Regions from separate parts of the uncultured Solobacterium sp. genome, predicted to be linked through region 1. Evidence: predicted binding sites of a transcription regulator. Region 1 holds the regulator's gene; each other region holds the start of a gene.
The links. The regulator Rex, encoded in region 1, represses fermentation and respiration genes when NADH is low (regulators of the CRP and FNR family bind a similar motif). The targets are predictions, from matches to a motif close to GTGAANNNNTTCAC.
Positions count from the first base shown of each region.

Region 2: a site for Rex is predicted at 3,679-3,692, ahead of RWM19_RS04570 (NAD(P)H-hydrate dehydratase). Genes of this name have one in related genera too.
Region 3: a site for Rex is predicted at 1,057-1,070, ahead of gap (type I glyceraldehyde-3-phosphate dehydrogenase). Genes of this name have one in related genera too.
Region 4: a site for Rex is predicted at 5,492-5,505, ahead of adhE (bifunctional acetaldehyde-CoA/alcohol dehydrogenase). Genes of this name have one in related genera too.

Region 1 covers NZ_CAUQGG010000012.1:37,212-45,066, reverse strand. The annotation lists gene tsaE (tRNA (adenosine(37)-N6)-threonylcarbamoyltransferase complex ATPase subunit type 1 TsaE) at 1-409, shown strand, start outside; gene tsaB (tRNA (adenosine(37)-N6)-threonylcarbamoyltransferase complex dimerization subunit type 1 TsaB) at 406-1,002, shown strand; gene rimI (ribosomal protein S18-alanine N-acetyltransferase) at 1,014-1,445, shown strand; gene tsaD (tRNA (adenosine(37)-N6)-threonylcarbamoyltransferase complex transferase subunit TsaD) at 1,446-2,456, shown strand; gene RWM19_RS07430 (redox-sensing transcriptional repressor Rex) at 2,508-3,128, shown strand; gene asnS (asparagine--tRNA ligase) at 3,159-4,547, shown strand; gene RWM19_RS07420 (ATP-binding cassette domain-containing protein) at 4,612-6,477, shown strand; tRNA gene RWM19_RS07415 (tRNA-Ser) at 6,517-6,605, opposite strand; gene RWM19_RS07410 (peptide ABC transporter substrate-binding protein) at 6,831-7,855, shown strand, end outside.
Region 2 covers NZ_CAUQGG010000005.1:119,034-126,888, forward strand. The annotation lists gene RWM19_RS04535 (A/G-specific adenine glycosylase) at 1-326, shown strand, start outside; gene udp (uridine phosphorylase) at 350-1,132, opposite strand; tRNA gene RWM19_RS04545 (tRNA-Glu) at 1,338-1,411, shown strand; tRNA gene RWM19_RS04550 (tRNA-Trp) at 1,423-1,493, shown strand; gene RWM19_RS04555 (Gx transporter family protein) at 1,567-2,076, opposite strand; gene RWM19_RS04560 (NusG domain II-containing protein) at 2,073-2,540, opposite strand; gene RWM19_RS04565 (hypothetical protein) at 3,113-3,646, opposite strand; gene RWM19_RS04570 (NAD(P)H-hydrate dehydratase) at 3,761-5,224, shown strand; gene RWM19_RS04575 (hypothetical protein) at 5,250-5,507, opposite strand; gene RWM19_RS04580 (hypothetical protein) at 5,622-6,323, shown strand; gene RWM19_RS04585 (trimeric intracellular cation channel family protein) at 6,304-6,951, opposite strand; gene RWM19_RS04590 (single-stranded DNA-binding protein) at 7,023-7,340, opposite strand; gene RWM19_RS04595 (glutathione peroxidase) at 7,408-7,855, opposite strand, start outside.
Region 3 covers NZ_CAUQGG010000002.1:131,810-139,664, reverse strand. The annotation lists gene gap (type I glyceraldehyde-3-phosphate dehydrogenase) at 1-964, opposite strand, end outside; gene RWM19_RS02050 (hypothetical protein) at 1,138-1,788, opposite strand; gene RWM19_RS02045 (GNAT family N-acetyltransferase) at 1,864-2,778, opposite strand; gene RWM19_RS02040 (phosphatidylglycerol lysyltransferase domain-containing protein) at 2,775-3,695, opposite strand; gene RWM19_RS02035 (hypothetical protein) at 3,700-3,987, opposite strand; gene whiA (DNA-binding protein WhiA) at 3,980-4,924, opposite strand; gene yvcK (uridine diphosphate-N-acetylglucosamine-binding protein YvcK) at 4,924-5,874, opposite strand; gene rapZ (RNase adapter RapZ) at 5,861-6,736, opposite strand; gene RWM19_RS02015 (glycosyltransferase family 2 protein) at 6,871-7,855, shown strand, end outside.
Region 4 covers NZ_CAUQGG010000007.1:90,289-98,143, forward strand. The annotation lists gene RWM19_RS05660 (U32 family peptidase) at 1-85, shown strand, start outside; gene RWM19_RS05665 (RNA methyltransferase) at 85-801, shown strand; gene RWM19_RS05670 (class I SAM-dependent methyltransferase) at 870-1,622, shown strand; gene RWM19_RS05675 (RNA methyltransferase) at 1,641-2,372, shown strand; gene RWM19_RS05680 (hypothetical protein) at 2,369-2,776, shown strand; gene adhE (bifunctional acetaldehyde-CoA/alcohol dehydrogenase) at 2,807-5,476, opposite strand; gene RWM19_RS05690 (acylphosphatase) at 5,646-5,924, opposite strand; gene RWM19_RS05695 (hypothetical protein) at 6,003-6,710, shown strand; gene RWM19_RS05700 (GNAT family N-acetyltransferase) at 6,732-7,361, shown strand; gene RWM19_RS05705 (LytTR family DNA-binding domain-containing protein) at 7,435-7,855, shown strand, end outside.

The DNA of each region.
Region 1 (7,855 bases):
AGAGCTTGGCGCTAAGATTGGTAAGCATAGTGAAGCTGGTATGGTCATCTTATTAGATGGTGACTTGGGTGCTGGTAAGACTTGTTTGACACAAGGTATTGCGAAGGGATTAGATATTAGTCGTAGCGTTACAAGTCCAACATTTACGATTCAAAAGATTTACCATGGAAGACTCTTGTTAAATCATATTGATGCATATCGTTTAGAAGGTGTTCATCAGGATTTAGGCTTTGATGAATATTTAAATGATGAGGGATTGACGGTTATTGAATGGTCACAATTTAGCCCTGATTTAGTTCCTGAGGAACATTTAAAGATTTCTATTCAATTATTAGAGAATGGCGATCGTGAATTTACTTTCCATGCGATTGGAAAGAAGTATGAAGATTTATTGGAGGTTCTAGCATGATTACTTTATGTATGGATACAAGTCATATCTATTTATCACTTGCGTTAATTCGTGATAATGAAATTATTGGTGAAGTACAGGAAGAGTGCTGGAAACATCAATCAGAAGAAATTTTCCCTAAACTTGAAGAAATGTTATCAAAATTATCTTTAAAGAGTGATGATATTGATCAGATTGTTATTACAAAGGGACCTGGTAGTTATACCGGTGTTCGTATTGCAATGACGATTGCGAAAGTATTCTGTTCCATGACGCATAAGCCACTGTATACTCTTCCTACGATGTTGTTGTATGCTGGCTTGGATGATTGTCGTGTAGTATTGGATGCACGTGGTAAACGTGTATATACTTGTGCCTATAAAAATGGCAAGGCTGTTGAAGAAGAACGAGTTGAATATATCGATGATCTTGAAAATGTGGTACGTGATGAAAAGCTCGTTGGTGATGGTCAATTATTTGGGAAAGAAACGTATTACCCAAACATGGCAAAGAACTTCTTGTTGTTAAAAAATGAGTGGCAGAAAGCAGAGAATGTGCATTTGATTGTGCCAGAGTATTTAAAGTCATCCGATGCATATAATATTCATAAATAATGATTCGAAAGATGATAGAAACAGATCTTTCGAAAGTCGTAGATCTTGAAAATATTTGTTTTCCAAAAGGGGGATGGACTTTAGCACAGTTTCGTTATGAACTTTTGGAAAATCCTTTCTCCAACTTATTGGTTTTTGAAGAGAATCAAGCAATCATTGGATATATTGATTGGTGGATTACTTATGAACAAGCTCAACTTGCAAATATTGCGGTTCATCCTGAAAGTTGGAAACAAGGTATTGGTCAACAATTATTGAATGAAGCTCTTCAAAACGCAATTGAAGAAGAGTGTGAAAATATGACATTGGAAGTACGTATATCAAATGAACGTGCAATTCAATTCTATGAAAAAAACGGGTTTATTTCTGTGAATACTCGCAAGAATTATTATGATGATGGCGAGAATGCATATCTAATGATTAAACCCTTAGGAGGTTTATAAATGACATTGATTTTAGCTTTAGAATCAAGCTGTGATGAAACAGCGTGTGCAATTATTAAGGATGGTAAAGAAATATTATCTAATATCGTATCATCACAGATAAATGTTCATACACAATATGGTGGTGTTGTGCCAGAGGTAGCTAGCCGTATCCACGTTGAAAATATATCAACAGTTATTGATGAAGCATTAAAGAAAGCCAATCTAACTATGGATGATATTGATGCGATTGCATATACGCAAGGACCTGGTTTAATTGGTTCGCTACATGTAGGTGTACAAGCGGCGAAGACAATTGCTTGGACATTCCATAAGCCATTAATACCAATCAATCATATGACAGGTCATATCTGGGCAAATAACTTTGTGGCAGATTTAAAGTTCCCATTACTAGCATTAGTGATTTCTGGGGGACATACACAACTTGTATATATGGAAAATGATTGGGATTATAAAGTCATCGGCACAACAAAGGATGATGCGATTGGGGAAGCATACGATAAGGTATCACGCGTATTAGGTACAGGCTATCCTGGTGGACCGGTTATTGATCGTATGGCAAAAGAGGGTAAAGAACATTATAAGTTACCATCCCCAAAGACAGATGGTGTATATGATTTTAGTTTCTCAGGCTTGAAGACAGCTGTATTACAGTTAATTCAACGTGAAGAAAAAGCAGGTAATGAAATCATCAAAGAAGATGTAGCATATGCTTTCCAGGAAACTGCATTAGGACAATTAACAGGAAAGACATTACAGGCTGTCGAGGATTTAAAGCCAAAGATGTTAGTCTTAGCAGGTGGTGTAGCAGCTAACTCAAGATTAAGACAGTTAATGACTGAGAAGATGCAAGCATATCCAAATACACAACTAGTGATTCCACCTATGTATTGTTGTACAGATAATGCGGCAATGATTGGTGCAGTTGGTTATGTTGCGTACAAACATGGATTATTTGGAGATCTTGCGGCAGCGGCTGATCCAGGCCTCATGATGCCAGGCGAAGAATAAAATTTAGCAAATTTTTCACAAATGGTGTTAAAATAGAGGACGGTGATAAATATGAGCGAAAAGAAAGTACCAAAGGCAACATTACAACGGTATCCTGTCTATTTAAAAGCATTACGTAAGCTACATGCAGATGGGATAAACAGAATTATGTCTAGGGAGTTGGCTGACTATGTATCTATCGAGTCAACAACAATCCGTCGTGACTTTAGTTTTTTAGGAAACCTTGGTAAGCAAGGTTATGGTTATAACGTTGAGGATTTAATCAGTATTTTCTCCAATCAGCTTGGTGTAAACTTTGATGAGAAGATTATTCTTGTCGGTGCTGGTAACCTTGGAAAAGCGTTATTGAATTACAATCACTGGAACCATATTGTCGGTGAAATCGTATGTGCATTTGATTTACATCCAGAGAATGTAAAGAAGGCATCTGTACCTGTATATAGTATGGATGAGATAGCTGAAAAGATGCCAAAAGGCTGCCGTATCGCTATTTTGTGTATCTCACAAGATGTACAGAAGACAGTAGATTTATTGGTTGCACATGGCATTCATGGATTTGTAAGTTTTGCGATGGAACATTTCTCGGTTCCATCAGGAGTATATGTACGACAGGTAGATGTCGTATCTAGTATTCAGGAATTGGTATTTGAAACCAATGCAATGAATAACTAATGTAGAAATAAGAATGGAGATTGAATAAGTATGCCTACAGAAATGAGTATCCGCGAACTATATCAGTTAGCGAAAGATGGAACAACACTAGAACTAGACCAGTTAGATTTTATCCAATTACAGGGATGGGTTCGTACAAACCGTGCTGGTAAGAATGTGTCTTTTATTGCCTTGAATGATGGAACATTCTTTAAGAATGCACAGATTGTGTATTCTTCTGATACTCTTTCCAATTACGCTGAAGTTGCCAAGTACTTAACAGGTACAGCAGTTTCTGTTGTTGGTAAATTTGTATTAACACCAGAAGCTTCTCAGCCATTTGAAATTCAGGCAACTGAAATCAATTTAGAAGGTGAATGCGATAGCACATACCCTTTACAGAAGAAGAGACATACATTTGAGTACTTACGTGAAATTGGTCATTTAAGACCACGTACGAATACTTTCTCTGCTGTATTTAGAGTACGTTCTGTGCTAGCAATGGCAATTCATCAATTCTTCCAAGATCAAGGATTTGTATATGTACATACACCAATCATTACAGGTGCTGATGCGGAAGGTGCAGGCGAAACATTTACAGTTACAACACGTGAAGATGGAAACTATGAAGAAGATTTCTTTGGCAAGCATGCGTCACTAACAGTATCTGGTCAGTTGCAAGCAGAAGCCTATGCAATGGCATTTAGAGATATCTATACATTTGGACCAACTTTCCGTGCTGAAAATTCTAATACAACAACACACGCAGCTGAGTTCTGGATGATTGAACCAGAAATGGCCTTTGCGGATTTAGATTACAGTATGGATGTAATCGAGGATATGTTAAAGTACTGTATTAACTATGTCATGGAAATGTGTCCAGAAGAGCTTGCGTTCTTCAATGAAAGAATTGATACATCTCTATTAGAACGTCTTGAGCATGTAAGAACTTCAACTTTCAAGCGTTTACCATACACAGAAGCAATTGAAATCTTAAAGAATGCAGATGTTAAGTTTGAAAACAACAACATTCACTGGGGTATGGATTTAAACACAGAACACGAGCGTTACATTACAGAGAAAGTTGTTAAAGGTCCTACATTCTTAATCGACTACCCAGAAGAGATTAAGGCATTCTATATGCGTCGTAATGACGATGGTAAGACAGTTGCGGCATGCGACTTATTAGTGCCAGGTATTGGTGAACTTGTTGGAGGAAGCCAACGTGAAGAAAGACTAGACATTCTAGAAAAGAAGATGGAAAGTCTTGGCATGAATGTAGATAGTTATCAGTGGTATCTCGACTTACGTAGATATGGTGGTTGCCAACATGCAGGTTTTGGCTTAGGATTTGAACGCTTAGTAATGTATATTACAGGTATGGAAAATATTCGTGACGTTATTCCTTTCGCAAGAACACCACGAAACTTAAACTTCTAAAAGAAATTATGATATGGGAGTGGTAATGCAAGCGGCTGCCACTTCCATTTTTATGGAGGTAACGATGTTATATCAAGTTAGTAAAGCCTCAAAATATTATGGCGTCGATACAATCTTTGAAGATGTTAATTTTGAGATTAAAGGTACAGAGAAGATTGCCCTTGTTGGTAGAAACGGTTGTGGTAAAACAACCTTTTTACGCTGTATGTGTGGGGAAGAACAATTTGATAAAGGGACGATTTCACAACAGAATAATACGGTCATTGGGTACTTATCACAGAAGGTATTGCCACATGATGAAAGAACTGTTGAGGAAGAACTACGTCTTATTTATGAACCGGTATTTGCGATGCAAGCAAGAATGCATGAATTAGAAAAGCAAATGGAGAAAGATGCGAGTGAAAAGGTTCTTGCGCAATACGCAACGGTTCAAGAACAGTTTGAAGCGATGAATGGATATCATTGGGAATCAGAGATGAAAACAGTCTTTACGCGCTTTGGTTTTCCGATTGAAGATCTTCAAAAGAAAATTGGAGAGTTCTCTGGTGGGCAAAAAACACGTATCGCATTCGTAAAACTACTATTATCAAAACCGGATGTCTTATTGTTGGATGAACCTACAAACCATTTGGATATTGATGCGATTGAGTGGTTGGAAGGCTATGTAAAGAATTATCCAAAGGCGGTAGTCATTGTATCACATGACCGGATGTTCTTAGATCATACAGTTGACGTTGTATATAATATGGAATATGGAAAGATGAAGCGCTATCCAGGTAACTATTCTAACTATGTCATTCAACGTGAAAATGATATTGAACGTCAACAATCTGCATATGCAAGACAACAGAAAGATATTCAGCGTTTAGAGGCGTTAATTGAAAAGTTCCGTTATAAAAAGAATAAAGCTGCTTTTGCACAGTCCAAGATTAAATATTTAGAGCGTATGGACCGTATTGAAGTGGATCAAACAGATGATAAAACATTTCATGCTAAATTTACTCCACGCGTAAAAGGTGGCGAAAAAGTATTGGAAGTTGAAAATCTTGCGATTGGATATGACCATGTTCTTACGACGATTTCGATGAAGATGCGCCGTGGCGATCGAATTGCGATTATTGGTCCAAATGGTACAGGAAAATCAACGTTTGTAAAGACACTCATGCACATCGTTCCTGCACTATCAGGTAGTTTCTTGTTTGGTCATCAAATTGAACAAGGATACTTTGATCAGCAGCTTGCACAGTTCTCTTCTGGTAAAACAGTACTAGAAGAAGTTTGGGATGAGTATCCAGATTTGGATAGAACAACTGTTCGTAGTGTATTAGGTCAGTTTTTATTCTCGGCAGATGATGTATTTAAAACCGTTGATGTTTTATCAGGTGGTGAGAAAGTACGCCTATCTTTTGTAAAACTATTATTACAGCATGCCAATATGTTAATACTGGATGAACCAACAAATCACTTAGATATTCCAGGCAAGGAAGCACTCGAATTATCCCTAAAGGGATTTACTGGTTCGATATTATTTGTTTCGCATGACCGTTACTTTATTCAACAGATGGCAACAGGTTTATTAATTCTAAGTAATGATGGCTGTAAGTTTGTAAATCAAACTTATGATGAATATATGAATCAAGAACCTGTACAAATAAGCGAAGCGAAACAAACAAGTAGTGAACCAAATCCTAAAAAAGAGGTGAAGAGGGCACTATCACCAGAAGCACGTCGTCGTGAGATTGCGAAACTTGAACGGTTGATTACAGAAAAAGAAGCGGAGTTAGAAGAGATGCGTGAACTTCGCTTTGAACCAGAATATTATCAAGATTATCAAAAGATGAATGATTTAGATCAAGATATAGATGATATACATAATGAATTAGCACATCTAGAAGAAAGATGGGCATCATTGTTAGAGGAAGTCGCATAATAAAAAGCCTAGTCACTTCAAAATGACAGGCTTTTATTATGGCGGAGAAGAAGGGATTTGAACCCCCGCACGCTTTCACGTCTAGCGGTTTTCGAAACCGCCCCCTTCAGCCTCTTGGGTACTTCTCCAGCGCTGAACAATTATATCATAGAAATAGGATGTAGGTTTAAGGAAGTGAAAGACAAGCAAAGAATTTAGAAAATACACTTTATGAAAATATTTTCATAAAAGAAAAAATACTAGGAAATATTTTCAAAATCATTTACAAACTATTGACATCATTTTAGGATTTGCGTAATATTACTGGTATATTAAGAGAGGGAGTTCTCTTAAATTAGGAGGAAGAGGAATTTATGAAAAAAGCACTATTGGGTTCTCTTGCCGCTGTTTTAGCTCTTGCAGGTTGCAATGGCAAAGGTGGACAGACAACTGCATCACAATCTGAAGACTTTAGATCCGTCTATTCTTTGGATATGCAGAGCTTAGACTACACAGTTTCCAACAAGGCGGTTGATAACGAAAATACAGCAAACTTTGTTGACGGCTTATTAGAAAATGATAAGTACGGTAACTATGTACCTGCTCTTGCTGAGTCTTATGAATCTAACGATGATAAGACAGAATGGACATTTAAGATTCGTAAGGGTGTTAAATGGGTAACAAATGAAGGCGAAGAATATGCTGAATTAAAGGCACAGGACTTCGTTACTGGTCTTCAACACTCAGCAGACTTCAAGTCTGGTACAAAATACTTAGTAGAAGGTCTTATTAAGAACTTCTCTGAATATGAAGCTGGTGAAGTACCATTTGATCAGGTTGGTGTAGAAGCTGTTGATGATTATACATTGAAGTATACTCTTGAAAAACCAGCATCTTATTTCTACTCTCTAACAACTTATGGTATTTTATTCCCAATCAATGAAGACTTCTTAAATTCTAAGGGTTCCGGATGTAAGTTAGGTTCCCCTGATTTAAATGCATGTGATTTCGGTATTGTTGATCCATCATCTATTCTTTACAATGGTGGTTACATCTTAACAAACAACACAGCTAAGTCTATCGTTGAATTCACAAAGAATCAGAACTACTGGGATGCAGAACACGTATATATCAATAAGGTAACTTATACATATGATGATGGCTCTGATGACCACTCAATCATGAATGGTTTTGAAGCTGGTACATATACATCTGCTTCTATCCGTGGTACATGGTCAACTGAAGAATTTGATAAGTACATGGATAAGTACAAGGATAACGTTTATATTCCTATGACAGATGGTGGTACATTCTCATTGGCATTCAACTATAACCGTCGTTCTTTCAACAATACAAACAAGACAACAGATGCTGAAAAGGAAAACACACATAAGGCTAT
Region 2 (7,855 bases), on a different contig from region 1:
CATTCTTAATTCATAAGCGACCTCAAGAAGGACTTCTAGCAGGGTTATATGAATTCCCTGGTGTTGATGCCCATCTAACAAAATCAGAAACGATTAGTCATATTGAATCCTTAGGGTTTACACCGCTTAGGATTACAACTCTACCTGAAGCAAAACATATTTTTACACACTTAGAATGGCACATGCGTGCATATGAAATCAAGGTAGCTGAAATCCAACATCCATTAGATGAACATTACTATCTCGTAAATAAAAAGGAATTGCAATCACTTGCAATCCCTTCTGCATTTAGAAAATATACTGATTGGTATTCTCTTAGAGACTAACTCATTTCTTGCAAATGAGTTTTTTAGTCTGCACTACCATCTTGTTCAATCAAATACTTCACCGCCTCAACGGCAGCTTTGATTGCTAGGTCTGTATCGTGGACTTGTGGGTTTGGTAAACCTGCTCTTTGACGTTCTTGGTTTGCGACTGTCAGAAGAACAGTGCCACAACGAACATGTAAATAACTAGCTACGATAAATAGAGCTGCAGATTCCATTTCAGAAGCCTTTGCACCCATCTTAAGCCAAGCATCCCACTTACGAATTAAATCTGGTCCATTCGGAAGTGTTTCTGGACGATGTTGTCCATAAAAAGCATCCTTACACTCAACAACCCCCGTATGATATGGATGCTCAACACGACGAGCACCTTCTACCAAAGCATTTACAATATCTAAGTCTGGAACAGCTGGATATTCAATAGGAGAATACTCCTTAGAAGTTCCTTCCATACGAATTGCGCCAGTTGCGATAACTAAATCACCACTCTTCACGCTTAAATCCATACCACCACATGTACCTATTCGGATAAATGTATCTGCACCAACTGCAGTTAGCTCTTCCATCGCAATGGAAGCACTCGGTCCACCAATACCTGTTGAAGTAACAGATACCTTTACACCATTTAACCATCCTGTATAAGTTACATATTCACGTGAGTCCGCTACAAGTTCAGCATCATCGAAATACTTCGCAATTTTGGCACAACGCTTTGGATCACCTGGCAAGAATACATATCTTCCAACATCGCCTTTTCCAACACCAGTATGATACTGCTTTCCACTACCCTCACTATAATCAATCATAAAAATATCTCCTTCTACACATTATAACGATAATAATCAATCTTTCTATTGATGTAATTATAACAGACCACTATATTAAATACATAAAATTACGTTAGATATGCGCTAAAATCCGCACATATTTCTAGGCAAGCAAATTTTTTTGATTTTTTTGAATAAAATGATTGCAAAGAAATTCTAGACATGCTATATTATACAAGCACTTGGCGCGTTGGTGAAGTGGCTTAACACACCGCCCTTTCACGGCGGCATTCACGGGTTCGAATCCCGTACGCGTCACTTTTTATTTTAGGGGCATCGTACAATGGTAGTACATCGGTCTCCAAAACCGCTGATGGGAGTTCGATTCTCTCTGCCCCTGCTGCTTACAGTGGATATAAGTCATGCATACACGCATGACTTTTTATTATATATACCAAATAAAAAGCAAGAAGTTAATCTTGCTTACGTAATGGCTTTACACGCTGGATAGCAATTGCTGCTACAAATCCAGTTAATAATCCGGTTGGAATAGATAATAATAAGAAATATGGTAATACAACAATAAATGCCGGTTGCATATAAAAGAATGTAACAACCAATACCTGACCTAGCGAATGTCCAATAGAACTCATAACGGAAGTAAACATCAAGGAAGACCTTAATAAATCCATTAAGATTAGTATCAAACTCGAGAGTACTACACCCGCTAAACTAATCCAGAATACACTTCCAAATATCGTACCAGTCAAAAGATTGCCAATCAATACACGCATTGTATTTACGATGAGCATCTCCTTAATACCTAACATACGTAAAGCAACCAAGGCCATAATATTTGCTAGACCAATACGGAAGACACCCATTAAAGGAGGTATCATTGTAGTTTCTAAAATATTCAACGTAATCGCAATAGCAGCTAATAGTGCTAGTACTGTAAAACGCTTCGTTTTAGCTATACTCATTTCACACCTACATACTCAGATAATAGATTTGCTGACCCAATAAAAACATCGTTTGGAAGACAAGTAATTGGGATAATACTATTTTCATCTGCCCAACCCATTTTTACGCATAGTTGATTTGGACAATCGACCTCACGTACATGCCACTTCTTATCTTTCACTTCAACGTGTACTTCACCTACATTACCTTTAACAACATATTCTCCATCAACACCTGAATCGAACCATTGTACAACTTTTCCACGATGTACAATACCCACCCAGATTCCAACTGGCTTTTCTGTTGGAACACCAAGAGAATCTGCATTAGTACTAGGTTCTGTACTAGGTGTTGGAGTTGTTTCTGCAGTTGGCTCGTCCTTCTTTGTAGGTTGTTTTTTATTTTTAGCGATATTGAGACCAATAATTCCTAATACTGCAATCAAGATAATACTGATCAAGATATATATTTCTTTCTTCTTCATAACGACAAGATTATAACATGTTTAACCCAAATTATCGCCCCTAAGTTTGTTATAATAACAACATGAACAGAAAGCAGAAGTATATTCAGTATTTGATATTCCCTATCATCCCACTCGTATTTACAATACTATGGCTTGTCTATGCTGGATATGAAACGAATATCAGTGTCTTACTTTCTAAATCTAAAATTCGTATCTTTCTCCAAGTTTTATGTGGGATTTCACTCATATATCTGTTTTGGAAACTAAAGGATACGACCAAGCAATATGTTAGAGTTTTATTCTTTCTTTGTGCGATACTCACACTTATATTTCCTTATATTGAATTAACGTTTATAAAAAACATGCATCTATTATTTGCATATTCAACGTTAGTTCTTTATGTATTTCTGATAAAAGATTTAGCTCAATTTTTCCAGTATCGGACATTATTTTTTACAGCATGTATCTTCTGTTTCTTTGATTGTATTCTACAGATGAAGATTACTGGTTTATCTGAGATTGTATTCCTTTGGGTAAATGCATACATAATTACAAAATAAAAGTCGAATCTTACGATTCGGCTTTATATACTATTGATTAATTTCAGATACTTTCTTGCGTTCAGGACTTAAGTTATCGCAATAGAAACGTACAGCAACTGTACCTAATGCACAGTTATCTTCTGTTGGCTCAACGATATAATAGTCACCTTCAAGCATGCAGTTATATAAAGCTTGGCAAACTGTCTTAAGGTTATCCTTACCAGCTTCAAATTGAGTTAATAATGCGTCTGCACTTAATTCAATATAGAGCCAATCCAATGCCTTAGCTTCACCCTTCTTCCAGTTGATTGCGTCTTCGTAATCTTTCACTGTCTTTAAATCTAAATCTTCAACCGTAGCCTTAGCTGTCTTCTTAACTGCCTTCTTTGCAGTTTCCTTCTTAACAGTCTTAGCCGCTGGTACTTCCTTCTTTACTTTCTTTGCAGTTGTAGCTTTCTTTTCAGTAGCTTCTTTCTTTTCAGCTTTCTTTGCTGGTGCAGCCTTCTTCTTTGTAGCCTTCTTTTCAACTACTTCTTTCGCTACTTCTTCTGCTACTTCTTTAACAGTTTTCTTTGTTGGCATGTTAGCAAATCCTCCTTTTTTCTACTGCTTACGCGAATTATATCACAATTTTATTATAATTTTTCACAATAGATTTCTGTAAGTGTTAATATATGATTGTAAAGGATACAAAATATGATTGTAAGTCGTAAAGAAATGCTCGAGATTGAAGAAAAATCGGGTATTTCGTCATTTGAATTAATCAATCTTACAGGCAAGAAATTAGCCACACATTTATTACCTTATTTAGAAGTGAATTCTAATATTTTAGTATTGGCCGGAAACGGTAATAATGGTGCAGATTCTTTTGCGCTTATCAACAACCTAAAACAATTTCACATCAATCTGATACTAGTAAATGGGCTTCCAAAGAATCCAGATGCGATGAAGATATATAAACAAATTCCACCTTCCATTATTCAACCAATTCATTCTTTAGATACATGCTTAAAATCTTGTGACGTTATTATCGACGGTATCTTTGGTTTTGGCTATCATGGCAAATTAACGGATGAAATGCGTACAGTATTCAAACAGATACAGGACGCAAAAAAGCCAATCTATAGTATTGATATCAACTCTGGTGCAGAGTGTGATTCAGCCATGCATGATTCATTCGCGCTACATTCTACAGTTACATTTGCGTTAGATTGCTATAAGCCTTTCCACATATTGCAGAAGTATCACCATCTATTTGAAAAGTTAGAACTTGTTTCACTTGATATACCGCACCCAAAACAAAGTTGTTTTTTAGAGATGGATCAAACTCTATTCTTTCAAAATCTTGCAAAACGAAAAGAAACTGCACATAAAGGAAGCAGTGGTAAGATTCTACTTGTTGGAGGTTCTTATGGGATGGCCGGAGCAATCAGCCTGAATATTACCGGTGCAAAAGCACTTGGTTTTCCATACATTGAAGTAGGATGTATCGATGGTATCTACCCTATCGTTGCTTCGAAGCATACAACAGCCGTATTCCATCCATTCTCATCACACAATGTTGAACAACAGTTAACCCCAACAATCGAACATGTTAGTGCAGCCGCCTTCGGCAGTGGTGTTACACAAATGTATGAGAAAGAAATTTGTCTTGATCTAATGATTCAAAACTGCCATGCTCCTTTGATATTGGATGCGGAAGCTATACGCATGTTACGATACAACACATGGAAATTACGCTTTGCAAAATCACCGATTATCCTAACACCACATATTGGAGAATTTGCAGACTTATTCCACCTAGAAAAAGAAGAAGTGATGCGTAATCCTTTGCACTATGCATTAAAATATGCAAAGGAATTAAAAGTATATATCGTACTAAAATCAGCACATACAATTATTGCTACACCAAATGGTCAATGCTATATCAATCAGACTGGTAACGAAGGGTTAGCACAAGCTGGCAGTGGGGATTTACTAACTGGCATGTTAACTGCATTGCTTGCGTATCATTGTGATATCTTTACTAGTTTGCGCATGGGTGTATGGCTACATGGTCATATCGCAGATAAACTTGTAGAACATCATTCCAAAATGCACATGAATTTAGAAGATTATCCCGAGGCTATTAATCAATTCTTCTATGAAAATGGATATTAAAAAAAACGAGTAAACCCTCGTTTTTTTATCCCTTTAAACCTTCTTCTTGGCGTTGCATATTCTCTACAACTACATCGTAGATATCACCGATAGATTGTGCATATTCAAGCACCTTCCATGGTTCATTTGTATGGAAATGAATCTTGATTAAAGTATCATCACCAACAACTAATAAGCAGTCACCTCTAAAATTCTCTGTAATATAGTCATTAATGACATCTTCATCTAAATCATGTCCATCAATCAACAACTGTGTATCAAATTTAAACTCTAATTGTTCCATTTAAGTACCTCCATTAGATGCTGTTATTATATCACGCTTTTAGCGAAAATAAGTAGATATCAATGCGCCAGGGATTTTATATCGTACATCTGTATATAGGAGTTGAGGTATCCTATGAAAACATCATTCACAAAACAACAGCTTCTACATATGATTCAAGAGAATTTAACAAATATCTTCTATCCTGAAAATTACCTAACATTTCTAAATCAATTAAGTTTCTTCCATGAAGAATCAATCGAAAATATCATTCTGATATTTACACAATGCCCAACTGCAACAGTTGTATTACCCTATAAAGCTTGGCAATCATATCATCGTACTGTTCGTAGAGGTTACACTGCTATTGCATTACTAAGAGATTCCATAAACAATCATCAAGTACGCTTAGTTTTTGATATCGAACATACAGTTGGCAAAGAATTTATTTCAACACATCCTGCTATACATATAAAACAGATGTCTAGAATTCTAAGTTCTATGTTATCTAAGATAAAGATAGATTCTATCCTTCAAACAGCCACAGACGATACTACACTACAAATAAAACATGCATTACAACACTACATCTATCATTTACTTCGTACATGTTTCCCTAAATATTGTACGAGTGAAATAGAAATGAAAAGTATTCTCTATTGTGTTTGTTTTCACTATGGAATAGACGTAAGTGAATATAGCTTTTCCTCTATTGCCCTTTGGGCAAAACAAAAAACGAATCACGATCTAAGAGAAGCCTTAAATGTCATTCGTCATATTACTACTTTTTTAATTGATACAATCGATTACATGTATGTTAGTCATGAATATTCTTAGCAACTGGTAAACTCCATTTATGTAGAATTGCCATTGCTCTTACAAAAATTGTCACACCGATTCCAACCCATATACCAAGTGAGATATTTCCTGCATGCATTAACATCGCGCATGGAATAGCACCAATGATAGATGCGATTGCATATACATCCGTGTGAAAGATTTGCGGTAATTGGTTTACACAGATATCACGGAATAAACCTCCACCGACACCCGTTAATACACCACAGAATACTAATAGGAAACTATGTGATGTTGGATGCAAGAAGAAGGCTACACGCACACCTACCGCTGTAAATACACCTAATCCTATCGCATCAGCAATCAACAAGAAATTCTTATATGCATTTTTCTGCGTAATCTTATTTGTATTCACATTGAAGTAGGCAAATAAGAATACGATAACAGAAGTTATACTCGCAACAACAACATATACCGGATTAGAAAATGCACTTGGTGGTACACTACCCAATACAATATCACGCATAATTCCACCAAACGTTGCGGTAATAACTCCAATAATTACTACTCCAAAGAAGTCCATCTTCGATTTCATTGCAACAAGTGCTCCAGAAATCGCAAACGCAATGGTACCTACTATTTCTAATATAAATATGTATTGATTCATATCATCCTCGTTATAATCCGTTCGTATTATATCAAAATTAAAAGTGCGTATTCAACGCACTTTTATACAACTTATTCAGTTTCATCTTTTGGATGATAGATTTTCTCTGCAACGATTTGCACAACGGTCTTCTTATTTTCATCTTTCATGTAAAACTGCTTACGAAGATGGCCTTTAATACCAATTCTTGTACCCGCATGGAATTCTTCGCGAACTTGATCTGCTACATCTCCCCACGCAACTACATTTAGATAGTCCTTCGCTTTACTTGGTTCATTGTGTTTTACACAAACTGAGAATGTTGACATTGTGGAATCATTTTTTGTGCTACGAACACTAGGTTCGTACATTACTGTCCCTTTAATTTCAACTGCATTTAAATCATTCATCTTTCTTTCCTCCATAGAATATCCTTCTACGTATATATTCACAAAAGATGAAATGACTCCCTAAAAATTAAAGTAATTCTTGAATCGCTTTTTCTACATCTGCCATATCAGCAGTTGGTTCAAAACGAGCTACTACATTTCCCTTACGATCAACAAGGAACTTCGTGAAATTCCACTTAATATCAGAAGTTTCTCTAAAGTTAGGAACAAGATTACCAACGTGTGCATTCATGAAGTCTGCCTTTTCACCTGTGAATCCTTCGAAGCCCTTTTCGCTCTTTAAGAATGTGTATAATGGTAATTCATTTTCACCATTTACATCAGACTTGTGCATATGTGGAAATTTTGTATTGAAGTGTAAAGAACAGAACTCATGAATTTCTTCATCAGATCCAGGTGCTTGTCCTCCAAACTGATTACAAGGAATATCGAGGATTTCTAAACCTTGTGCATTGTAGTTTTCATGAAGCTTTTCTAACTCTTCATACTGTGGTGTAAAACCACAAGCTGTAGCA
Region 3 (7,855 bases), on a different contig from region 1:
TCTCATTGTCATACCAAGAAACTGTCTGTACCTGGTATGTGTCGTCATCAATCTTAGCTACCATTGTCTGTGTAGCGTCGAAGATAGAACCATGTGTTTCATCAACGATGTCAGAAGAAACGATTTCTTCTTCATTGTAGCCGAAGCTTTCAGAAGCAGCAGCCTTCATTGCAGCGTTGATAGAAGCAACAGTTACATCCTTACCCTTAACTACAGAGACTAAGAGTGTTGTTGAACCTGTAGGAACAGGAACACGCTGAGCAGCACCGATTAACTTACCATTTAACTCAGGAATTACAAGACCGATAGCCTTAGCAGCACCTGTTGAGTTAGGAACGATATTGCAAGCACCAGCACGGGAACGACGTAAGTCACCCTTACGCTGTGGTCCATCCAAGATCATCTGATCGCCTGTGTAAGCATGAACTGTTGTCATGATACCAGATTGGATTGGATATAAATCATTTAATGCCTTAGCCATTGGAGCTAAGCAGTTTGTTGTACATGAAGCAGCAGAGATAATCTTGTCTTCAGCTGTTACAACATGTTCGTTTACACCGTAAACTACTGTTGGTAAGTCGTTTCCTGCAGGAGCAGAGATAACAACCTTCTTAGCACCAGCCTTGATGTGTGCTTCAGACTTAGCTTTGCTTGTGTAGAAGCCTGTGCATTCTAGAACTACATCGATGTCTAATTGACCCCAAGGTAGGTTGCTAGCATCAGCTTCCTTATAAATTGTAATTTCCTTACCATCTACAGTGATTGTTCCCTTTTCATCATCTGCAGAGATTTCATGATCCCACTTACCGTGTGTTGTATCATGCTTTAATAAGTAAGCTAGCATGTGAGGTGTTGTTAAGTCGTTGATTGCAACAACTTCATAACCTTCAGCTACAAACATTTGTCTAAAAGCTAGACGGCCAATACGGCCAAAACCGTTAATAGCAACTCTTACATCTGTCATATTGTCTTTCAAAGACCTCCTTTTGTTGCATTTATATTATATGTTTTTATATGTTTTCGGTCAATTAAGACCATTTGAATGTAAGCGCTAACGTGATGAATTTCACTAAAAATTCTTCTAACTTTTTATATAAATTAGCACCATGTGAATTTAAAGACTTTTTATACTTATTTTCAATGGTCCTTTAATAACTTTTCAAGAATCTCTTGAATATCCGATGTACTATCCGCAATTGTTTCTTGGTTTTCATAAACGATAAGTCCCATAAGTTTATAGCCATACCAATCGTCACTAGTCAGATAAAAATTCAGTGCTTTATCTCCCTCGTCAGATAACTTCTGTACCGTTACGATTCTCCCTCCTATGGTGTACTCTTCTCTTTCCAAATCGACAGGATGTAAATTTGTAAATTGATGCGGTAAATTTTCCTTCGTGACATACAATCGAAAGGTATATCCCTTCTTATTTCGATATGAATTTACAATATATTCAAAATATTTCCCAATATACTGCTTATGTGCAAAATAATTTCTTTGAACATAAATATTTGTAATTTGTAGGTTCTCTATCCCACAATCCCAAGGAGGAACCCCTGTTTTACAACCAATGACATCACTATAATTAAATTTTAAATGAAACTCTTCTAGTTTTGTCCCTTTGATTTCTTTGATTGTATCTTGATCTGTAGAGTTAATAATTTGTTCACTAAAGTATTCTGGATATTGTGGTAATCTCAATAACGCCCCACGTACCAAAGCTCTTACAACTATAACGGATAAGATTATGATTGCAATAATCAAAAATGGATTTCGATCTCTTCTCATAACAATCACCTCAATGATATAGATTTCTGTTTTTATTTATTATATAGCACAGAAAAAGAAGGATATACACCCTTCTTATGCAAATTCATTTAGATTAAGTGGCTTGATACTTGTCGCAAATGCTTGTTCAACCGTAGAGATATCTCTACCTACAAGTTTTGAGAATAGCTTTGCGTCATTGAGTCTTGCCATTGTAGAACCGTATGTCTCAACTTTTGTCTCTGGGAATACAAGTGTTAAGTCTTCTGCTTCTGATACATGTAATTCCACAACATCCTTTTCAAATAGCGCTGCGTTACATAGTTTCATTAGGGCCGTGGAATCAAGATAGATTAGTTCTTCAATTTCTAGAACATCTCCCTTTGGCAACATTGTCGCATATCCTCTGATTTGGTCCTTGCCATTGTAGTAGGCTACAATCTTGCCACCTTGTGCGTTGATTTCCTTCTTATACTTTACAAAGTATTCTAGGTCTCTTGCATAGTAACCATTAAATCGACGGATAAATGCAGAGTATACCTTTAGTAAATCAATCGCTGTTGGTTCATAGGAACAGCCAAAGTTTGTGCTACGCTTTACATCATCTCGTGTTAAACGATAGGTAGAGCGATTGTAGATATTACGGAACCCATATGGTTCATATAGTTTCTGATCATATGCCTGAATGAGCGTAATCAGTTCAGTATGCTCGCATGCGTCTAATACAATTTCCATTAAACGCTTCATATATCCGCGCTTGCGGTATGCAGGTAATGTGCAAACACCTAAAATCATGCTAGTACGTAAAACTTTATCATTAAACATCATCGCATGTGGGGCGCGAATGATTGCCGAGACAACATGCCCCTCTTCTACGTATACAAAGCAATTTTCTGGCACAAATAGATTCTTAAAATAGTAATCGATGTAACCTTCATCCTCTTGTGGAAAACATACTTTCCAAAGATTCTTTACTTCGGTAGCTTGTTCTTTCGTTGCTTTTGTAATCATGATTCAACACCTTTCTTAATACGATACTTCTCAATAATACTGACTGGGTGATAGGACAGTTTAGCAGCTCTTAGATTTTCACGACCTGTATCATCTTCACGATTCACGAGTTCAATGCCAGGAAATTCATGACTCAACATCTCTTTCATGATGCATTGGTAAAGGCCTCTAACATCTCCATCTGCCTTCTCGATATTCTCTTGACACATACGGTCTGATAACATTGATCCAATCGCAAAAGCACGTACCTTGCCATCGATTCGAATCAAACCGCCCTTACAAGGTAATTCATCATACAAGTCTAAGATGCGGAATGTACCAATTCTCTCACTCTGTAAGAAATCATCTGGATCTTCTGATTTCCAATCCTTCAAATATCCAATACAATCATCGATATTGGTCTCATCAAGAGTTTCGTATGACCATCTACCCTCAAAGTCTTTATAGAACGCATTCAAATGATTGCGCTTTTTTTGCATCTTCTTACCAGCATAGGTACGTAAACGTTCTCCATCATAGACATAATCATCTGCCCAACTTTCATGAATGGCTGTATATTCTGGATAAAGTTTAATGACTTCATCTACCATCTCTTTTGTAAAACAGCTGAGTGTAAAGTCATGTCCATAGTGGTCAAAGATTTCCTTACCCTTTTTTATCGCTTCAGCGATATATTGTTTTTCACATAGTGGCATATACATGAAGAAACATCCTTCATGTATACCCAACAGCAATACGTACTCTTCTCTTTTATAGTAAAACAGCGGATATGTCTGTAACCACATAATCATATTAATAATATTGTGATTTGATTCTTCATATTTACAACGCTGTAAATATTCTTGAACCATAGGCCAATCCATCACTTGTAAAGTTGTAAAATCATTTTCTAATATTTCAGTGGTTACGTTTTCCATAGTCTTATTCTCCGTCTGTATGTTCCTCATATTCGACATCAATGATATCACTTTGATTTTTCTTAGGGTTTGAATATGACTGATAGAAAGTACGATCAATATCCAATTCTTCTGCAGTAGTGTTTTCCATCTGCTTATTTAATCTTCTGGCTTGTATCAGCCCATAAATCACAAATCCTACAATAGGTAATAGTAATAATAGGATAAGCCACCATAGGTAGCGGAAAATCAGTGCAACGATAACCATTAAAATAATTGTGGATACCGCTGTCTGTAGTTGTGTTCTATTCATCTTGTTTTACCTCTTTCATCGCTAGCTCATGAATCTTTACAAAGCGATGTTTCATGCCTGATTTCGATACAATTTCTCCAGTCTGACGTTCATAGATACTACACAGCTCCATTAAGGAAGCTTCTGGGTTTGCCTTACGGAGTGCGATGATATCTTGTAGTTTACGGTCTAATGTTTCTATCTTCTGATTTTCTTCTAAGATTCGAATATCATCCAGTTGTCCACTCGCAGCCGCAACCGCCTTTACTTCATTGGCTAAATCCATATTGTTCATGCGTTGAAGAGAGTTGCTAAAGTCTCTCGAGATACGAATATTTTCAAATTTCAAGACTGCTTGGTCAGCTTCGATTAAACGCAAGAAATCCGCAATTTTTTCAGCTGACTTCACATACAGAATAACTTTCTTTCTACGTGTTGTAATCTTTGCATGAATGTTAAATCGCTCTAACAGGGATACCATAAATAATGCATGTTCTTCACTGGTAGCTGTAATCTCCAAGTGATAAGATGATTTTTCTGGCGAGTTGATAGAGCCACCTGCCATAAACGCTCCTGCCAAATAGGCACGTGCATTATTGTTTGTCTGTACGATTTTTGCAAGTGGCTTATCTAGTAAACCACGTGTACTATAAATTCCTAAATCCTCCAAAATCTTTGGAGCAGCACTCATAATACGCATACCATAAATACGATTCTTGCGAAGATTCATCTTTCTTTTTACAAACAAGCTAATTTCTACGCCATATCTTTCTTTCACCAAACGATAAATCGTACGTGAAACAGCCGCATTTTCTAGACTCACTAATAAAGTCATACCACGATTAGATAAGGAAAGTGATGACGTCATTTGAATGAGTGCAGATAGTTCTGCACGTATATCATTACCCTCCATAATCTTCTGGGCTACTTCTTGTTTTACCTCTGCCGCAAATGACATTACCTCACCTCCAGCAATTCTTGAATCACTGCTTTAATTTTTTCTGGATCATGGTGAATAAATCCATTACGGAAGCTTAGTAATTTCTTTGTTACAATCTGATATGGATGGTCTTGCTTCACAAGATTGACCTTTGTACTTCCATTTACAGAATAACGTTCTAATATCTTCTCTGGTATTTCATCACACGCTACAATCACTTTATCAACTGGAGCATGGTGATATAACAACGCATCTACGTGATCTTCTACAGTATATCCATCTGTTTCACCTGGTTGTGTCATTGCATTACAGAAGTATACTAACTCTGCCTTTGTACTACATAACGCTTCTTGAATTTCTGGAATGATAACATTCGGCAAAATACTTGTATAAACAGAACCGATACCATAGATTACAAGGTCTGCATTTTGTATCGCCTCAACCGCTTCTTTACATGCATGTACTTCATCCTGATAGAACACACGTGTAATGTGGTGATTATGATTTGGGATATTCGCTTCTCCACGCACAATGACTCCATCTTCCATGCGTGCATACAAAGTGATTACATCCGTACTTGCAGGAATGATATTACCCTTTACATTTAAGATGTGACTCACTTCCTGAATGGCTGTCATAAAAGAACCAGTCTGTTGTGTAAGTGCAGTTAGGATAAGATTTCCTAGGTTGTGGCCAAGAATATCATCTTCTTTTCCATCCGGATCATCAAAGCGATAATCCATCAAGGAACTTAACATATTTTCACTTTCTGCCATACTAATCATGACATTTCGAATATCACCCATCGCAGGAATATGAAAGTTCTTACGTAACCGTCCCGTACTACCGCCATCATCGGCGACTGTAACAATTGCGTTTAAATCAATATTTGAAATGGTCTTAACACCACGACAGATTAATGACTGTCCATGTCCACCACCGATAATGACAACTTTATGCTTCTTCATGCGTTAGCCATTCCTTCTGATCACGGTGATCTAAATAACAGTTATATCTTTCCTTATATACATCATATAAGAAATTTGCGATAGTAACAGAACGATGTTGTCCACCTGTGCATCCAATCGCAACAGTAAAATGATTCTTACCTTCCTTTGTATACTGTTCAAATGCATAATCTGTAAATGCTAATAAACGCTGAATAAATTCCTGTGTCTCAGGTTTATCCATGACATAGTCATATACTTCTTTATCATTTCCTGAGAAATAACGAAGTTTCTCATCCCAGAATGGATTTGGCAAGAAACGTACATCAATCATCAAATCTGCATCGAGTGGTACACCATACTTATAACCAAAGGAAATAAAAGAAATCGAGAATGAAGGTATCTGCTTCTTAGCAAAATATGATTCTAGCTTTTTCTTAAACTCCTTTTCAGATGAGAAGGATGTATCGATTGTAATCACATTATTATCAAGATTCTGTTTGAATCTATGTCTTTCTTCTGTGATAGCTTCTTCAAGGGTATTTGCGGTATTACTTAATAATAATGGGTGAATACGTCTTGTACTCTTATATCGATTTAATAGTACGCTATCACTGGCATCGATAAAAAGTACACTAACGGACGCATTTATTCCATTTAACTTACGAGAGAAAATTGGGAAGTCTTCTGCCGATGTACTTAACGCAATATAACTATATCTTGGGTCAGTTGAGGCCTCTATCATATCCACGAACTGGTCCACGAGCACGACTGGATAGTTATCAATAATGTGATACCCCATATCCTCTAAAATACGGGTTGCTGTACTCTTGCCAGCACCGCTCATTCCACTTACAAGTATGATTCTCTTACTAACTTCCATATCCAATTACCTCGTTCCTATTTTATCATCCGAGTTTAACCTTCTCAATTTTGTGAAAGTCATAACTGTTCTTCTCATTTTATACCATTCTTATTATACTATTTATAATAGTAACGTTAATAGGAGAGTTATATATGAACACACCAATTGTTAGTATTATTGTCCCTGTATATAATGCCGCAAAACCACTCGATAGAGATAAAACTGTATTACATCGCTGTATCGATAGTATTTTGAATCAAGAATATCGCGACTACGAACTAATCATCGTAGATGATGGAAGTAAGGATGAATCCGGAAAGATTCTCGATGAATACGCCGCAAAAGATAGTCGTATCAAAGTCATCCACAAAGAAAACTCAGGTGTATCAAATACCCGTAATCTCGCAATACAAAATGCACGAGGAAAATATATACAATTCCTCGATGCGGATGATTGGATTACAACTGACGCCACTAAATCACTTGTCCGTACAATGGAAGAGTCAAAGGCAGATCTAGTTATCGCAGACTTCTATCGTGTCGTAGGAGAAAACACATCCCATAAAGGAAGAATTGACTCTGACAAAGTCCTTACAAGAGATGAATTTGCGGACTACATGATTCAAAATCCAGCGGATTATTATTACGGTGTACTTTGGAATAAGCTATATAAGAAATCCATCATTGATGCCTATCATCTCAAGATGGATGCTAGCCTTTCTTGGTCAGAGGATTTTATCTTCAACCTTGAATATCTACTCCACGTAAAACATGTCGCTCCATTACAGTTACCAATCTATTATTATGTAAAAACAGAAGGTTCTCTTGTGTCCCAAAGCCGCTTCGATATTCGTAACATCGTAGACATGAAACTATCTGTCATTAAATACTATGATAACTTCTATAAATCCATCTACGATGAGAAAGAATATACTCGCAAACGCCCAGAAATTATGAGCTTCTTAGTAGGCTTTGCGACAGATGACTCAGCCATCTCCTTCTCTACAAAGAAACTTGGAGAAGAAATCGTTCCAGTCGCAAAACTAAGTGACCATAAACAAGATGCGATACTACATAACTACTACACCACAAAACTCTTAGAGCGTTTATTACAACGTATCTCAACGGAAACAGGCT
Region 4 (7,855 bases), on a different contig from region 1:
AAGTTCTAGACGTCCAATGGTAGTGGTACAAGTTCCAATCCCATTTGAAATAGGTGAAAATGACCTAGTGCGGAGGGCACGCTAATGTTACTTGAAGGAAATGTTAGTGTAAAAGCTGCCATTTTAGGAAATCATCGTAAAGTTGAAAAGCTATACTACGATAAACATAAAAATGATAAGGACTTAAACTTTATCTTACATCGTGCAAAGGAAAAAGGAATTCCATGCATGCCGTTAGAACGTGAAGAAATTAACTCAATGGCAACTGGGAGAACACACGGTGGATTGGTTGCGCAAGCAGGTCCTAGAGTCTATCAAGAACTATCCGAATGCATGCATGGTAAAGCACCATTTCTTGTATTGCTAGAAGGAGTAGAAGATCCATTTAATTTAGGATATATTATCCGCACTTTATATAGTGCAGGTTGTGATGGATTAATCCTACCAAAACACGATTGGACGAGTGCGGAAAGCACAATTGCCAAATCCAGTGCAGGTGCCTTTGAATACATGAATATTGTCATGTCTGATAACTTACCACAACTTGTTAAAGATATTAAAAAACAAGGTGTTAAAACCTATGCGGCAATGCGTAAAGACGCTATTACATATCTAGAAGCGGACTATCAAAAGCCTAGTTTAATAGCCATCGGTGGTGAAATGAGGGGACTATCATCTGCTGTGCGAAATGAGATTGAACAAAATATCTATATTCCATACGCAAATGATTTTCGCAATGCGTTAAACGCAGCCAGCGCTGCTGCTGTATTATCCTTTGAAGTATATCGACAAAGACGATAATTACCCGAAGAAATTCGGGTTTTCATTTGAACTATGATAGAATGAAACACAATAAGGGATTAAGAGACATGCATACAATACAAGAAAAAATTATCCAATATTGGACCAAGCGTGCGGATAGTTATTCCGTCGAAAATAATGAAGAATTAGCAGGGACATCTACTGTTTCCTGGTTATGTGAACTAACAAGCCACTTTCCAAGGAAGAAAGACCTAAAGATATTAGATATCGGTACTGGTCCAGGGTTTATGGCAATCCTTCTCAGTCGAGCAGGTTATCAGGTGACAGGCATCGACTGTACCGAAGAGATGTTAAAACAAGCCCAAGAAAATGCGAGAAAGTATCATCTTTCCATTCGTTTTCTTAAACAACCAGCAGAACATTTAGAGTTTGAAGATAATTCCGTTGATGTGATTATCAACCGTAATCTAACATGGAATTTAGAGAATCCAACAGCTGCCTATCAAGATTGGTATCGTGTATTAAAACCATCAGGCAAACTCATTATCTTCGATGCGAATTGGTATCACTACTTATTCTCTGAAGAGTTACGCAATGCGTATGAAGAAGACCGCCAAAATGTAAAGCGAGCACATCTGTACGACCATAATATCGGAGAAAACTTTGACCAGATGGAGCGTATCGCAGAACAGTTACCGATGACGCTTATAGATAGACCTTCTTGGGACAAAGTAGAATTAGAGAAGATTGGCTTTCAAGATATTCAGATTGATACAGAAGTATACCAAAGAGTATGGACGCAAGAGGAGAAAATCAATTACGCTTCAACTCCTTTGTTTGAAATCGTCGCTACGAAATAGATGTGATATGATATGACTATGGAAAAGATAAGTTCATTACAGAATACAAAAATAAAAAACTGGACTCTATTACATAAGAAAAAATACCGTGATGAAACGGGTTTATTTCTTGTGGAAGGAGAACATCTTATTGGTGAAGCTTTAGCGGCCAATGCCGTAGAAACAATTGTAACGGATACAACTTCACCATTTGACTTTGAACATGTGGTAGAAGTAACACCTACCATTATGGCAAAGTTATCTGAGAATGTTTCAAATGTACATTACATTGCGGTTTGCCGTCAACGTAAGCTAGATATTACAAAACAAAATCGTCTATTATTATTGGATGGCATTCAAGACCCTGGGAATCTTGGCACACTTATCCGTACCGCAATTTCATTTGGTTTTGATGGCGTGTATTGTTCAACTGAGACTTGTGACCTTTATAACGATAAAGCAATTCGTTCTACCCAAGGTGCCTTGTTTCATATCCCTGTTATACGCAAAGACTTCGTAACTTTAATTCCTACATTACAAAGTCATAGTGTAAAAGTCATTGCGACTTCTTTACAGGAATCTACGACAATGAGTGAAATACCTGTATCAGAATGTATGGCATTTGTGATGGGAAATGAAGGACAAGGTGTTCATCAAGATATTATTGTGCAAGCTGACTATCGTGTACGTATTGAGATGGAAGGCTTTGAGTCTTTAAATGTAGCAGTAGCAGGTGGAATTATAATGTATCATTATCGGAGTGGCAAATGAGTCAAAAGAAGAATCCAGATTATTCTTTAAAAGATTTACAACCATCCCAGTTTTATATTTCGCAAGCGAAACTATCGAACATTCAAGCATGGTTTCATAAAGATGATTTATCAAACTTTGAACCTTTACCTGTGAAGGTATTAGATGGTATTCCGATCTTAACGGATGGACATACAAGGGCAGTCTCGGCAATACTTGCAGGTTTAGAATCGGTACCACTAGTCTACGATGAAGATGAACTAGATTGGAATCTATATCGTTATTGTGTAGAACAATGTACTCAAAAGGGAATTCATTCTCCATATGATTTGGTTGACAGAGTTATTTCTGCTCATGACTATGAAGAGAAGTGGATTGGCTGGTGTGAACAAATACCCAGTAAGCTACAACAGAATAAAAAGTAAAAGGCACATCGCTCGATGTGCCTTTTGTCATTAGTGTTGTTCGTAATGAATTTCTGTTCCTTCGTAAGCTGCACGCATTAATTCGATCATATCCTTGATCATTGGAACACGTGGGTTTGCTGGGGAACACTGGTCTTCATATGAGAGGTAAGCTAACTTCTCTAAGCTTTCTTCCCATTCCTTCTTGTCAACATTTTGTGACTTGAAGTTCATTGCCATACCAACTTCAATACCTAAATCGTGAACTGCCTTGGCAAACTTTTCAACACCTTCTTGTACTGTGTTGAACTTGAGGCCGATAGCGTGTGCTAATTGAGCGTAACGTTCATCAGCGTTGTAGTATTGGTACTTAGGCCATAGACCTGGTTTTTCTGGTTTTGTGCCGTTATAACGGATTACGTATGGTAATAATGTACCGCAAGTACGTCCATGTACTGTGTGGAATTCAGCACCAATCTTATGAGCCATAGAGTGGCACATACCTAAGTAAGCGTTCGCGAATGCCATACCAGCCATTGTAGAAGCGTTATGCATCTTCTCACGAGCTTCTTCGTCCTTAGCACCATAGTGTACAGCTCTTGGTAAGTATTCAAATACCATCTGTACTGCCTTTAATGCAAGAGCGTCTGTGTAGTCAGTAGCCATAACGGATACGTATGCTTCACATGCGTGTGTTAATACGTCCATACCGGAGTCAGCTGTAACCTGTGCAGGTAAGCTCATTACAAGTGCTGGGTCAACGATTGCGACTGTAGGTGTTAATGAGTAGTCAGCTAATGGATACTTGAGCTTGTTAACCTTATCTGTAATAACTGCGAATGGTGATACTTCAGAACCTGTACCTGATGTAGTAGGGATACATACTAAGTGAGACTTCTTACCTAATTCAGGATACTGGAATGCACGCTTACGAATATCCATGAACTTCTGCTTCAAGTCAGCGAAGTCAACTTCTGGGTGTTCGTAGAATAACCACATACCCTTAGCAGCGTCCATGGAGGAACCACCACCTAAAGCAATGATTGTATCTGGTTTGAAGGCTTGCATTAATTCCCAACCCTTCTTAACTGTCTGTAAGGATGGATCTGGTTCAACGTCGCAGAACAATTGAACTTGTACCTTATTCTTACGGGCTGCTAACTGTTCAGTAATTCTTGATACATAACCTAAATCAACCATTGTGCGGTCTGTAACGATGAATGCACGATTGATTTCACGCATGTCGCGTAAGTATGTGATGGAATTTTGTTCAATATAAATCTTGCTTGGAATCTTGAACCACTGCATTGTATTTCTCCTTTTACCTATCTTCTTGATGTTAATCAGATTAATTGCACTAACGTTACCAGATACTGAATTGTGACCATAAGATCCGCAACCAAGTGTTAATGATGGAATAAAGGAGTTATAGATATTACCGATACCACCGAATGTAGTAGGGGAGTTCCAAATTAAACGACAAGCTTTAATGCGTTCACCAAACTTCTTTGCTAATTCTGCGGAACGTGTATGAATCGCAGCTGTATGTCCAACACCGTTTAACATAACAGTAGCTTCTGCTTTATCAAATCCATCTTCAACGGAACTTGCTTTTTCCATTGCGAGTACTGGTGATAATTTTTCACGTGATAGTGGTTCTTCAACACCTGGCTTTTCTAATTCAGCAACTAAGATGGATGTTTGAGGATCAACTTTGAAACCTGCTTGTTCAGCAATCCAAGCAGCTGGCTTACCAGCAACTGCACCGTTTAACTTTGCATTTTCTACGCCTTTGGAGTGAGCTGTATATCCAAACATGTATGTTTCAAGTAATTTCTTTTCTTTTGGTGAGCAGAAGTGTACATTATAGTGTTTGAATTCTGCTTTAACATCTTCGTAGATATTCTCATCAACGATAACTGTCTGTTCACTTGCACAGATCATACCGTTATCGAATGCCTTGGACATTGCGATATCGTTAACTGCTTGCTTGATATCTGCAGTTGTTTCAATATATGCAGGAGCGTTACCAGCACCTACACCTAATGCAGGCTTACCACAGCTGTAAGCTGCCTTAACCATTGCGTTACCACCAGTTGCAAGAATTGTAGAAACACCTGGATGATTCATAAGTGCACTTGTTGCGTCCATAGATGGATGTTCAATCCACTGGATGCAGTTCTCAGGAGCACCAGCCTTTAAAGCTGCTTCATATACAATGCGTGCTGCTTCAGATGAACACTTCTGTGCATTTGGATGGAATGCAAAGATGATAGGATTTCTTGTCTTTAATGCAAGTAAACTCTTGAAGATTGCGGTTGAAGTAGGGTTTGTTACTGGTGTTAAACCTGCAACAACACCAACTGGTTCAGCTACTTCTGTAATACCTGTAACAGGGTCTTCACTGATGATACCGACTGTCTTTAGGTCACGTAGGTAATTCACCATGTACTCACAAGCAAATAAGTTCTTTGTTGCTTTATCTTCGAATACACCACGTCCTGTTTCGTCAACTGCTGCCTTAGCTAATGTACCGTGTTGATCAAGTGCTGCTACTGTACACTTTGCTACGATATAGTCGATTTTTTCTTGGTCAAATGATGCAAAGTCATTTAGTGCCTTTAATGCAAGGGCAACTTTATCGTCTACTTCTTTGACACGAACTTCCACAGGGGCTGTATTTACTTTTGTTTCTTTAGTTTCTTTCTTTTTGACTGCCATGTCCTTTTCCTCCATGTGAATTATTTCACGTAAGCAAGAATACCACGTTTACATAATCAAGACAATAGTAAATGATAAAAAAATCACAAGTAATCGCTTACATTTTAAAAATTAATATTTTTGAAAGAAAAAAGGGCATTTTTAGCCCTTGGAAAATATTGTATGCATGTTAATAATACTGACAGGAAAATCGTCTTTCATCTGGGATGATAGGGACAACTTTACAGGAGTAATCATCAACTTTGATGAAACGACCATCTCCTTTAATGATAGTCGCAAGGAATTGGTCAATGGTATCACTTTCTCCTTGTACATAGATTTCTACCAAACCATTATCTAGATTTTTCACACTTCCCGTTAATCCATAAGATTGTGCATGCATTGAAACGAAGTAGCGAAAACCGACACCTTGAACTCGTCCTTCCACAAAAATATGATAGCGTACCATAACATCCTCCTCCTTACAGAGATTATACAAAATAGATTTTCTACTATACAAGTCATATAATGAATGCAGGTGATAAACATGATACATATACTATTAAATCAATTTACATTCGATCAAGCATGGGGCTTTGGTGAATTATCACAACTCATCGAGAAAGATATGAAGGTACTGATGATGCCATTATCATATAACGATGGTTGGTCTAATGAATTTGCGACATGGGATGACTTCTTTGCAAAAGGGAAACCAGCGTATGAAATGATGGTACGTCCTTTCTATAACTACGGTATCCGTGAAAAACAAATTAGTTGGTTTAATTATTACAAGGATAACTACGCAAGTGCAAAAGCGAAAATTGAAGCTGCGGATATAATTGTGATCACTGGTGATTGCGGTGAATGGATCATGCAGAGAATCGAAGATTTAGGCTTACGTGATTTGTTATGCAACTTTGATGGTATCCTAATAGGACATCATGCAGGTGCTCTTGTACAATTTGATACATTTCACGAGTCAAATCTAGATAATACATTTGAACTACAAGAAGGACTTGGTCTACTAACAGAATTTGATGTAGATATAAATTACGTCGAAGATGAAGAACATTTATCTACAATCATTCGTGAAATTGAAGATGTAGGAAATCCAGTAGTAGCAATCCCTAAAAACAGTGGTCTATTAATCGTCGATGGAGAGTTTACATTACTAGGAGATTCATTTGTTTTAAATCATACACATCTAGATGATATCTATCGTGCCTATGATAGTTATCGTTATGATGTATAACTACTAAAGGGGAAATTATTAATGAACGCAGATTTTCATATTAATGGAAGACAACTAGAAACAGAGCGACTTATCTTAAGACCATTTGTAAAAGAGGACTTAGATGATTTTTATGCTTACGCTTCTGTTGAAGGTGTCGGTGAAATGGCTGGTTGGAAACATCATACTAGTAAAGAAGAAACGCAAAAAATATTAGATATGTTTATCGAGAGTAACCAAGTATTTGCAATCTATCACAAAGAAGACCAAAAAGTAATTGGCTCTCTTGAAATCAAAAAATATGGAAGAGAAGAAGCTTTGACAGAGTTTGCGACCTATCAAGGAAGAGAACTTGGTTTTGTTTTAAGTAAAGACTATTGGGGAAGTGGTATCATGCCAGAAGCAGTAAAGATAGTTATCAAGTATTTATTTAATGAATTGAACTATGATTTCCTGCTTTGTGGGCATTTTTCATTTAACCAACAATCAAAGAGGGTTCAAGAAAAATGTGGCTTCCAACCATATCGCAAACTAATGATGACTACCTCTGAGCATACAAAAGAACCAATTATTTTGAATCTTTTGATTAATCCACATAAAAATATAACATTAGAGTTTTCTCATCCTGAAACATTGATTTATCCACAAAATATATCAGGGAAACATATATAGAAATATGTAGTAGTATTCGGTGAACAACAAAATATAAGTTGGACATCTATGATGAAAAAGGTATGATAGTTGCATGAAATATATTGTATGTGATGACGAACAGCTTCAAATGGATATCTTGTGTAAGTACATTCATGAATATGCACAAGCACATCATTTGGAAATTGAAATATTAAAATATACAGATTGTGATAATCTCTGGTGGGATTTGCAGAATGGTCTTGTTGCAGATTTACTTTTATTGGATATTCAAATGGAGAATATGACAGGGATTGAACTTGCCCGTAAGATGAGACAAGCACGTCTAAATCATTTGATATGTTTTATCAGTGGTGTCAAAGACTTTGTCTTTGAAGGATATGATGTAGACGCATTAGCCTATCTTTTAAAACCTTATGAGAAAGATCAATTATTTAAGATATTAGATAAGGCAATCAAGCAATTACATATATCAGAAGAATTTTCAATTATTTCTTCTAAGAAGGAAGTATATA